DNA from 2 places in the Echinimonas agarilytica genome. Region 2 is predicted to be linked to the other one. Evidence: predicted binding sites of a transcription regulator. Region 2 holds the regulator's gene; the other holds the start of a gene.

Region 1 (5,850 bases), 320 kb from region 2:
GCGCCGACTTTTGGAATCATCGGTTCTGGCATCACAAAGGTTTCACCGTACAGATTATTGAAGCGGGTGGCGATATCACGCGTCAACTCTAGATGTTGCTTTTGATCTTCACCCACCGGCACTTGGTTCGCTTGATATAATAAAATGTCAGCAGCTTGCAATACTGGGTAGGCGTACAAACCCACATTAATATTGCTCGCATTCTTGGCCGACTTATCTTTGAATTGCGTCATGCGCGTCAGCTCGCCCATTTGCGCATAACAGTTCAATGCCCATCCCAGTTGCGCATGCTCAGGTACGTGCGACTGCACAAATATTGTGCTTTTTTCTGGATCGAGTCCACATGCCAAATACATGGCAAGACCGTCATACACGCGCTCTTTGAGTAACTCTGGATCTTGACGAACCGTAATGGCATGTAAGTCTGCCAGCATAAAATGGCAGTCAAATTCTTGCTGCATCTTTAGCCACTCATTGATGGCTCCAACATAATTGCCGAGGGTAAAATTACCGGAAGGTTGGATGCCACTCAGGACAATGGGCTTAGTCATTCGTCATTCACCTAGATTGTTTCAGTTGCCGGTATCAACACCGGCAGTAATTCGATTAGCGAGTCTGCGGTCATATCCGGAGCACTCAGGCTGATATGTTCCCCGTAGTTGTAGCCATAGGTCAAGCCCAGTGTCGGACAACCGGCATTTTTTCCTGCTTCAATGTCGTTTTTTGAGTCTCCCACCATCAATAGCTGGTGCGGCTCAACATCGAAGGCTTCGCATACATGCAACAAGGGTAACGGGTGAGGTTTCTTCTCTAACAGAGAATCACCGCCAAGCACAACTTCAAACATCTCGTCCATATGATAGGCGCGGAGAATATCCGGCAAATAGCATGACGCTTTATTGGTAATTAAAGCTAATCGATACCCTGCCTTATATAATGCCGTCAAAGACTCCATGACTCCGTTATACACTACGGTATTGATACTGAGATGTTGAGCATACGCTGCACTGAATAGCGCCAATGCATGTTGAATAGCTGATTCAGAAGCATCTGCCGCGTGATGAACCAAAGACCGTGTGACTAACATTTTCATGCCATTGCCAACCCAACCGCGCACCTCGGCCATGCCCACGCTGGGCAAATTGAGCTGTGTTAGCATTTGATTTAAAGCTGCACCTAAATCTGGCGCGCTGTCGATAAGCGTGCCATCTAAATCAAATGCAATCGCGCGAACGGTTTGAGGTTTTATTGTGTTCATCGGTTGCCCTACGACGTTGCTTTGGCAATTTGCTCTCGCATCTGCGCAATAATGGATGGGTAATCGTCTTGACCAAAAATAGCCGAGCCCGCAACAAATGTATCCACGCCCGCCGCTGCAATCTCACCAATGTTGTCGATTTTAACGCCGCCATCAATTTCTAAGCGAATATCCCGACCTGACGCATTAATTAGAGTTCGCGCTTGTTTAATTTTGTCTAACGTTTGCGGAATAAATGACTGCCCACCAAATCCTGGGTTTACCGACATGAGTAAGATTAAATCCACTTCGTCGATCAAACACTCGATGGTAGAAAGCGGCGTTCCAGGATTTAACACTACTCCAGATTGACAGCCACCTGCTTGAATCGCCTGCAGCGTTCGATGCGGATGACGAGATGCTTCAGGGTGAAAACTAATTAAACTTGCACCGGCATCAATAAACTGAGGCACCAAACCGTCCACCGGTTCAACCATTAAATGCACATCAATAGGAGCAGTCACACCATGCTTTCTCAAGGCCGAACAAATGGCTGGACCAAAGGTCAAGTTCGGTACGTAATGATTGTCCATCACATCAAAATGGACCCAGTCGGCCCCCGCTTCTAGCACTGCATCAACGTCATCACCTAACCGTGCAAGATTAGCGGATAGGATCGACGGAGCAATAATTGGAGTTTTCATAGTTTGTCACTCAAAAAGGCTTACAGGAGGTTTCTACGCGCTAGTTTACCGAATACGCCATAGCAAATCGAAACTTAGTCGTTGCACAATCTTCGAGCAGCTAAAAACAATGCGCACCAGAATAGTGAAGCGCATTGCAACAGTGCTACATAAAAGTGCACAAGTTGTTATATTAAATTTAATTAAACTATAGAACAAATTGTAAAACACTGATATAAATCACTTTACTGATTTTGGCACAGGTAGTGCTTAGTACTTGGCCAGCTATCAGCTAAAAACTATAAAAAAGATTTTATAACTCATATTCCAGGAGTACACACTTATGAAAGCAACTAAAACTTTAATCGCATCTGCGATTCTTGCTGCATCAATCGCAGCTCCAGCGGCCGCTGTTGAAGGTCTTTCTGCAAACGCTGCAGTTGCAAGCGACTACGTATGGCGTGGTCTGACTCAAACTGATAACGGTCCAGCAATCTCTGGTGGCATTGACTACGATGCAGGCAACGGCATCTACGTTGGTACTTGGGCATCTAACGTTGACTTCGGTGACGACGACGCAACTTACGAGTGGGATTTCTACGCGGGCTATGCTGGCGAAATTGAAGGTTTCAGCTATGACGTAGGCGCGATCTACTACGCATACCCAGACGCTGACGAAGATACAGACTTCAGTGAGTTGTATGTGTCTGGTGGTTACAGCTTCTTGACTGTTGGTGTTGCAACGTTGATCGACAGCGACGCTGGCGGTGACTTCGCTGATGATTTCTACTACAACGCTGATGCAACTTTCGAAGTTGCTGAAGGTTTGGAATTAGGCCTTCACGTAGGTTACTACGACGTAGACGGTGCTGATGACGAAGTAATCGATTACAGCGCTTCTTTGAGCAAAGACGGTTTCACTTTCTGGGTTGGCAGCACTGACATCGATGATGACGCTGACGAAACGAAAGATGACGAAGTACGCGCAGTTGTTTCTTACTCTGTCGATTTCGACCTGTAAGACACGCTCGAATACTTAAAAATATAAAGAAAAACAATGCGATTTCAAAAACACCGCCCAATGGCGGTGTTTTTTTATGTCAAAATGTTTGGCCTCACAGAATTTCGATTGTATACTCAGTGAGCGATTTTGTGTAATTACACTATCCACTCACGACTGTTTAAATATTGGTTCAACGGATGAGCAAGTTAAAAACTACATCGTTATTACTGACTGGCGTATGTGCTGTTGCTGGCGTAACACTAGCAATGCAAGATACTCGGGGTATTTCGGTCGCGAATTTATCATGTGACTGCGAAGCAAATATTCAATACAACACGTCACTGCCCAAAAGCCATCCGGCAAATCAGTGTGCAATCGCTGAGACTCAACAATCCACAACGTGGTTTGGCTGGGCAACCGGCAATAGCCGCTCAATCAGTTTTCACTTTTTAGACTTACTTGAACTGATCTCAAAAACAGACAACAAGCAGATCGACGCAAATAAAAAACAACGCCCCGTAAGAGACGCCGCTTAATTGTCGTTTTGGCAATATTTTAAAAGTGCAGCAGGTGCATTGTTTGGCGTGCAGTCAGAACAAACAAGACAACGCGATTTCCAACAAAATAGCATTGTGCCGTATCTGATAAGTGGCGTTGTGCTCATTATTTTGTTGATTGCTGGATTACTAGTGATTGTGAATTGGGTCATTGATTAACGCTGCTTTAGCGTCGATTATTCAACTGATACAACGCTAAGAGTTCACTCACCTTTCCACGCCCTTTACCATTTCTGCTAATAGTACGGCGCACATCTAACTGAGTAACATCGGCTCTGCGATACCATTCCCGCGTGGACTCTAAATCATGGTTACTGATCAACACAGGTACTGCGTCTTCCGCGCACATGGCAGCTTGCTCAGCAAGCTTCTGCTGCTCTACCAGACCAAAGCCATTGCCTGCATATGCGGTGAAGCTTGCAGTGGCGCTCAACGGCGCATAGGGAGGATCACAATAAACAACATCGCCCTGTTCAACCGTGGCAAATACTTGCTCAAAAGGCAGAGAGGTGAATGTGGCGCGAGTCGCTTTCTGGGCAAAAGCAAACAATTCATTTCGTGGGAAATAGGGCCGTTTGTATCGGCCAAAGGGTACATTAAAACCACCTTTTTTATTGTAACGACACAGGCCGTTATAGCCATGGCGATTCATGTATAAAAATAAGGTTGCTCTGCGTAAGCCTGGCACCGTGCAATTAAATTCTTCTCGATATTGATAGTAGCGTTCAGCGTCATTATTGGCAGGTATAAACAGCCCCGCTGCGGCTTCAATATAAGTTGCTGGGTCGCGCTGCAGCCAAAGATAGACATCAATCAGGTCTTGGTTGATGTCGTTCAGCCAATAATGCTCAAACTCTGTATTTAGAAATACACTGCCTGCGCCCACAAATGGCTCCACCAAGCGTTTCCCTTTTGGCAAACGCTTTTGGATTGGTTCGATTAAGCCATACTTTCCACCCGCCCACTTCAAGAACGCTCGTTGCTTCACATTACTCAAGGATCACCGCTTCTTTTTGGATGGAAGCAATTGACCGGGGCCAAGGTTTCAGCTGCTGTACATTGCTGGCAAAGCTTTTCAGTGCCGAGCGTGCTGCATCCGAGCTTGCATACTCTCCATAGACTCCAATGTAAACCAAGCTACCTTTTCTTCGAGCAGTGTACACTTTAAATCGCTCATCATTGCCGAGCCCATAACGAGCTGCAAATTTGTCGATACTCTGTGGGGAACTCATCACCACCATTTGCAACACGTATTGTGATGCTGGGGCTTGCTGCCACCACACTTTCGTCATAGGTACTGGCGCGGTTTCAGGTTGTGCCACCGATTTTGAAGCTTGCGTCTTAGGCGCTTCGTTTTGAGCAGGTTCGCTTTTTGGCTTCGGCTCAATAACAGGAACCTCTTGTACAGCAGTTTTCTCACCCGCAAGAGCCGCTTCAGCTTGCTCAATGCGTGCGAGGGTTTCCTCGTCTACTTCAATCCGTGCTTTGTTACTTTCATCATCGACGTCGGTCGTCATGGTGTCTTGTGGTAATCGCTCAGGCAGAACTTCGACCGCTTGCTCCTGCGCATCGGACAATACTTGTTCTAGCAGCTCACCCTCGTCTCGCATACTGTCGCGACTCGGTTCGACTATTTCAAGTGCCGACAATTGCTCTTGCATCTCTGGTGATGGTGTTTTGGCCGATGAGTTATCTTCATCGCCAGAAAGCGCCCACATTAAGATGAGCGCCATCAATATCAAGCCCGCAATAGCAGCTATCCAAAGGATAGGTAGCGGTTTTACCGGCGCTTTGTGTTCATCGGTATCAGTCAAATTTACAGGTGTTTGAACCCCTGCCAGCAGTGCAACCACTTCACCGGGTAAGCCTTCTTGATCATTCAGCTCACGTTCGTTTAAGTCCACATCAAGTTCATCCCCGTCCAATCGACTTTGAAGACTTACAAACAGGGACTTACGCTCATCGAGCGTCAGCGGTGGAATTTGAAGTAGTGCCTGATCTTGGCCGGTAATTGAGTTCATCTCTTTGGAGATGCGGTTCGCCCAAGCTGGCTCTGAGAATAATAATACGCTCGAATGCTGAAGTTCTGGACCCGCTTTACGGCTCGCTTCGACTAAGCCCCACAATTCAACCAGTAACTGATTGCTCAATTGCTCGGCTTGATTGATGACGATCATCCAGCGGCATGCCGAGTTCATTTGAAGGTGACTCAAACTCGCTTGCAACGACTCGGATTCATTGAATGTTTGGTCGGGAAAGAGTTGAGTTAGGATTTGCTTGCGAATGCTAGCCGGCGTCGATTTCTCGTGACAGATCACCCAAGCTACATCAAAGTCGTCACCGTATTGCTCGAGTAAAGCCCCGGCAATG
Region 2 (5,850 bases):
CGAGAATTTGAGGCATATTAATTGATTCCCGCGCACCGAGTCATAAGAAGGCTTACAGTTTAAACGAATCATCTTGATATGCCACACAAAAGGTATGCCAATTAGAGGGGATTATTCACCCTCATCGAAGAAATTGTTGATGAGGTTCTCGACTGCGTCCAGTGCTGCGGCTGCATCATCACCCTCTGCGCTGACTTGCACCGACTGCCCTTGGCACGTTTGCAGTAGTAACAAGCTCATTACGCTCCCTGCGGAGGCGCTTTTGTCACCATGAGAGATCATGACTTCTGCCTCATAGTCCCGTGCGAGAGTAGCTAGCTTAGTAGCTGCACGCGCATGCAACCCGAGTTTGTTTTGGATGAGCAGTGAGCGAGTTAAAATCATACTGAAGTCTTTTTATATTGAAGGTTACGATGGCGTAGTTGCACCTGATACGATGATCTAAATAAATCCGCAAGGCGGTTGGCGATATGAACTGAGCGGTGGCATCCGCCAGTACAGCCAATTGCCACGGTCACGTAACTCCGATCATTCTTTTCAAGTTGGGGGAGCCAGTCTTTGAGATTACTTTCGACCTGAGCGATAAAGGCTTCTACATTGCTGTGCTGGTCAAAAAATTCAATGACGGGCTGATCGTTGCCGGTATATGAACGTAAACCCGGCTCCCAATAAGGGTTGGGTAAGAAGCGCACATCAAACACGAAGTCAGCATCGTTGGGAGTGCCGTGTTTAAAACCAAATGATTCAAAGACCAACACCAGTGGAGCCTTTGATGTGCCCGATAAGCGTTCGCGAAGTGTTGCGCTAAAATCGTAAATAGTGGAGTGGCTGGTGTCTAAAAATAGGTCGGCTTGCTCTCGAACCGGCTCTAACCAAGATGTCTCTGCGGCAACTGCATCAGCCAGTGTAAGCTCATTTTTTGTAAGCGGGTGACGGCGCCGTGTTTCAGAATAACGTCGCAATAGAATCGAGTCATCGGCATCGAGATATAAAATAGTGGTGGGAACGGCTGTTTTAAGAACTTTAAGCAATTGCTCGATCTGAGCACGATCGTTCGGCAAGTTCCTCATGTCTAAGCTCACAGCAACGTTCTCGTGCTGGTTGTGCTGCATGGTGATCCAAGGCTTCAGAAGTTCGATGGGTAAATTGTCAACGCAATAGTACCCGAGATCTTCGAGAACCCTGAGCGCAATAGATTTCCCTGCTCCTGAACGACCACTAACGACGGTGAGCTTCATGTAAGAGTGCACTTTAATAAATGATTATGCGTTGATAATAACCTGATATAGGTCTTCAGCACTAGAGGCACATCTGAGCTGTTTTAAGGTATTTTTTTGACCTAATTTTTCAGCGACTAAAGCAAGAGTTTTGAGATGGTGTTTGCAGTCTTGCTCGGGCACCAGCATCGCAAACATAATATCGACTGGCTTTTTATCAATGGCGTCGAATTCGATTGGGGATTCAAATTGAACCAATATAGCGACGTTGCTGGCGTCAGACGGGAGTCTGCCGTGCGGAATGGCTATGCCATTTCCAATGCCGGTACTGCCTAGTTTTTCGCGTGCTAAAAAGCGCTCGAAAATTTCGTTTTCGGTGAGTCCTTGGAGATGCTTCGCTGCGATTTCACTTACGATTTCAAGTGCTCGCTTTTTGCTACTACATTGGACTGCACTGAAAGTGCAGTCCTTGGACAGGATACTTCGCATGTTCATGATTAATGCTTCTGCAATTTTTCCTTGTGGCGAATAACCTGCCGGTCGAGCTTGTCGACTAACGAGTCTATCGCCGCATACATACTTTCGCTTTCAGCGTTCGCAAATATTTCCGCTCCCGAGAGGTGAACGGTTGCTTCTGCAATCTGGCGAAGTTTTTCGACATTCAACACCACATGGACGTTTGTGATGTTGTCGAAGTGGCGCTCTAATTTGGCCAGCTTCTCTGTGACATAGTCACGTAAAGGAGGAGTAATATCAACATGATGACCGGTTAAGTTTAGTTGCATAGGCGTGTTTCCTCACTCAGTACTTGTTGTTACAAAAGACTTTTTCTTTGGTTGGATGGCGGAATATTGAGCGCTTCACGATATTTAGCAATCGTTCGGCGAGCCACATTAATTCCTTGATCCGAGAGTAGCTCAGCCATTTTACTATCGCTTAATGGCTTTGCCGGGTTTTCTGCTGCGACCAGCTTTTTAATCAATGCGCGAATAGCAGTGGACGAGCATTCGCCACCACTTTCAGTGCTCACATGGCTGGAGAAGAAGTATTTGAGTTCAAATATACCGCGTGGCGTGTGCATATACTTCTGCGTGGTCACGCGCGAAATAGTAGATTCATGCATGCCAACTTCTTCGGCCACATCATTGAGAACCATGGGTTTCATGGCTTCATCGCCGTACTCAAAAAAGTCGTATTGGCGTTTCAGAATGCAGTTTGAAACTTTCATAAGTGTTTCGTTACGGCTTTCTAAGCTTTTAATGAACCACTTGGCTTCTTGCATGTGTGAACGGATAAATTGTCCGTCAGAGGTGTTTCGAGCACCACGAGACATAGCTGCGTACTGCTCATTGACTCGAATTTTTGGCACTGCATCTGGATTCAATTCGACTTGCCAGACGCCGTTGCGCTTCATCACTGAAACGTCTGGAATGACGTATTGGCTATCTTCGACCACAATGGCACTGCCCGGACGCGGATTGAGGCTTTGGATCAAGCGCATCACTTCGCGAAGCTGGTCTTCTTTGAGTCGCGCTCGGCGCATCAATGTGCGGTAATCGCGACTTGCAAGTAAGTCCATGTGGTTGTTGATCACTAGCATGGCTTCTTTTAACCAAGGCGTGTCGGTGCCAAATTGACGCAATTGAATGAGTAAACATTCTTTGATGGAGCGAGAGCCCGAACCAATTGGGTCAAATAGCTGAATGCGTTTTAAAACGGCTTCAATTTCATCCAATTCAACTTCTGCATTACCTTGGCTTTCTAGAATATCTTCTGTTGTGACAGTGAGATAACCTGCATCATCAATGCCATCAAGAATAGTTCTGGCAATGGCACGATCTGTGTCTGTCATGGGAGTTAATTCAAGCTGCCATTCGAGGTGAGCATGCAATGAATCGGTGGTTTCACCTTGAAAGCTTTCATCATCCTCACGCATTGGGGCGGCTGAGGCCACAGGGGCTGCTGACACAACTTCATCCCAAGTTGTATCCATAGGCATTTCTTCCGAAATGGAATCTTGTTGCAGTGCTTCTGCAGTATCAACTGTACTACTATCTGCTTCAATACTGTCCAAGCTGACATCTGAATCTGCTGAAGATGAATTTTCTTCTTCGGATTGTTCAAGGAGTGGATTGCTATCCAAAGCTTCTTGAATTTCCTGTTGCAGATCTAAAGTCGACAATTGCAAAAGCCTAATGGCTTGCTGCAATTGCGGCGTCATAGTCAGCTGTTGGCCAAATTTAAGCTGGAGCGATGGTTTCATCTAGTCTCCGACTCTTCCTGTGTAACGGTGGCTGCAAAATGAGCAGTATCCGTGGGTTACGTTAAGCTACTATAGCTGGAATTGCTCACCTAAGTACACATCTCGAACGTGTTGATTTGCTAAAACTTGTTCCGGAGAACCTGTCGCAATCAATTCGCCATGTGACACGATGTAAGCGTACTCACAAACGGATAGTGTTTCACGAACGTTATGATCCGTAATTAATATCCCTAAACCTCGAGTTTTGAGGTGTTCAATGATCTTTTTAATATCCGATACTGAAATAGGGTCGACACCGGCAAAAGGCTCATCGAGTAAGATAAAACTGGGTTCAGCGGCAAGCGCTCGTGCAATTTCAACTCTGCGTCGTTCCCCCCCAGAAAGGCTCATGCCTTTGCTTTGGGCAATATGGCCAATATTAAATTCTTCCAGCAAAGAGTCGAGAGCTTCCTCTCGTTGCTCGGTAGAGAGGTCTTTGCGCGTCTCTAAAATAGCCATAATGTTGTCGCGTACACTGAGCTTGCGAAAAATGGACGACTCTTGGGGCAAATAGCCGATGCCTTTTCGGGCACGCTCATGCATGGGCGCCAAGGAAATATCTTCACCGTTGAGCTCAATAATGCCTTTTTCGGCTTGAACAAGCCCCACCACCATATAAAAGGTGGTGGTTTTACCTGCGCCATTAGGCCCCAGAAGACCCACAATTTGCCCTGGTTCAACTTTCAACGAAACATCTTTAACCACTTGACGGCGCTTGTAAGACTTTGCGAGATTTTTTGCTTCTAATAATGCCATGCAGACTATTTCTTTTGGTCGTCGAGTTGTTCTTGGACTTGATCTGGAATGAAGATCGTTGTCACGCGAGCAGAGCCATCGTCTTTGCTATCTGCTTCGAGTAATTGCTGTTCAAGGTTGTAGAGAATCTTGTCACCCTTTACCAAGCTATCTTCTTGAGTTAGTTGAGCTTCACCGGTGAGCAACAAAATACGTTCTCCAAGCTCATATCGAACTCGCAACGCTTGAGCATCCATTGCTTTGCCATTATCAAGGATTTGGCTGTAATTTGCAGGCTTTCCGTTCGCGACCAAGACTTGTTGGCCTTCTTCGGTTGCGTTCAAGATAGTCAGTGTATCTGCAAATATCTGCAATGTTCCTTGAGTCACTTTGACATCACCAATATACGTCACAACATTTGACTTCATATCAATGGTTTGCCGCTCTGATTCAATCACAACTCGTTCAGAGAAGTCGCTCTTTACGGCATAAGAAAAAGGACATATGGCTATTAATGCTGCGGCACTAATTCGCTGGAGTTTGTTCATAAAATGCTTCCACATCTTGCAGAATTTCTATGTCCTGCTTATTTAAATCTGCTTGAAGACCAACACCTTGCATCTCAATGTGTGGGCCAAGGGCGATGACTTTCTCATCAGTATGCATCTGATTGGAGTCAATTTCGAGCACCAGATAAGGTGTTGTAATTGTTTGAACTTGGCTTAAAGGATCGGTTGCTTTAATTGTAACAGAACCTTTGAGCTGCAATTGATCGAGCGCTTGATACAAGCTGCCTTCGCTGGCTGTGACTTTCCAAGCGGGGTCATCGCCAGACTCTTCGTTAAATACTGTGACTTCTGGGTTAGTAAATATGGTCATGTCGAGTGCTGAATAGGATTCCATTCGCTCGCCAAACACCGTACTGGTTAATTTGCCAGTTTTATCAAAATTACGATTAAATAGGTTTTCCGCGATGTAATCGGGTTCATAGGTATCCCATTGTAGAGCCTTCTTTGGATCGCTTTCCTCAGTATCTAATAAAGCATAGATCACCAGTGAGGTGATGAAAAACAAACCTGATACCCAGGTCAGTCTATTCATATGCTACGTCCCATTGTCGTGTTGAAAGTGCCTTGTGCTTGCATGATGGTATCACAAACTTCGCGCACGGCTCCGAACCCTCCAGCGGTTTGTGTGGTCCACTTTGCCCGTTGGCGCAACCAAGGGTGGCCGTCCGCCACGCAAATCGACATACCACATTCGGCCATGACGGGCCAGTCAATGAGGTCGTCTCCAATGTATGCACACTCATGAGCATCGAGTTTGGTGTTGGTTAGGATCTGATGAAATGCTTCAAGTTTATTATCACAGCCTTGATAGAGATGCTCGACTCCTAACGATGACATACGCGCGGAGACGATGTTCGAAGAGCGGCCGGTGATCACAGCGACATCTACACCTGTGCCTTGAAGCGCTTTGACACCGTAACCGTCTCGGGTATGAAATGTTTTGAGTTCTTCTCCATCATTACCCATATAGATGCGGCCGTCTGAAAAAACGCCGTCAACATCGCAAATTAAAAGTTTGATGGGTATG

What was found. Region 2 encodes sigma-54, which starts transcription at its own class of promoters, with help from an activator protein. Its sites were predicted from a motif close to GTTGGCACGNNNNTNGNNT; they were not measured.
Region 1: a site for sigma-54 is predicted at 2,174-2,192, ahead of NAF29_RS01525 (TorF family putative porin). Genes of this name have one in related genera too.

Annotation. Positions count from the first base shown of each region.
Region 1 covers NZ_JAMQGP010000001.1:358,725-364,574, reverse strand. Annotated here, with positions in the region: gene trpS (tryptophan--tRNA ligase) at 1-551, opposite strand, end outside; gene NAF29_RS01535 (phosphoglycolate phosphatase) at 563-1,258, opposite strand; gene rpe (ribulose-phosphate 3-epimerase) at 1,267-1,941, opposite strand; gene NAF29_RS01525 (TorF family putative porin) at 2,264-2,941, shown strand; gene NAF29_RS01520 (hypothetical protein) at 3,121-3,459, shown strand; gene NAF29_RS01515 (DUF2970 domain-containing protein) at 3,460-3,639, shown strand; gene NAF29_RS01510 (Dam family site-specific DNA-(adenine-N6)-methyltransferase) at 3,647-4,477, opposite strand; gene NAF29_RS01505 (SPOR domain-containing protein) at 4,470-5,850, opposite strand, start outside.
Region 2 covers NZ_JAMQGP010000001.1:679,876-685,725, forward strand. Annotated here, with positions in the region: gene mgtE (magnesium transporter) at 1-16, opposite strand, end outside; gene NAF29_RS02840 (HPr family phosphocarrier protein) at 112-384, opposite strand; gene rapZ (RNase adapter RapZ) at 381-1,238, opposite strand; gene ptsN (PTS IIA-like nitrogen regulatory protein PtsN) at 1,263-1,712, opposite strand; gene hpf (ribosome hibernation promoting factor) at 1,715-2,002, opposite strand; gene NAF29_RS02860 (RNA polymerase factor sigma-54) at 2,032-3,480, opposite strand; gene lptB (LPS export ABC transporter ATP-binding protein) at 3,550-4,275, opposite strand; gene lptA (lipopolysaccharide transport periplasmic protein LptA) at 4,281-4,802, opposite strand; gene lptC (LPS export ABC transporter periplasmic protein LptC) at 4,780-5,355, opposite strand; gene kdsC (3-deoxy-manno-octulosonate-8-phosphatase KdsC) at 5,352-5,850, opposite strand, start outside.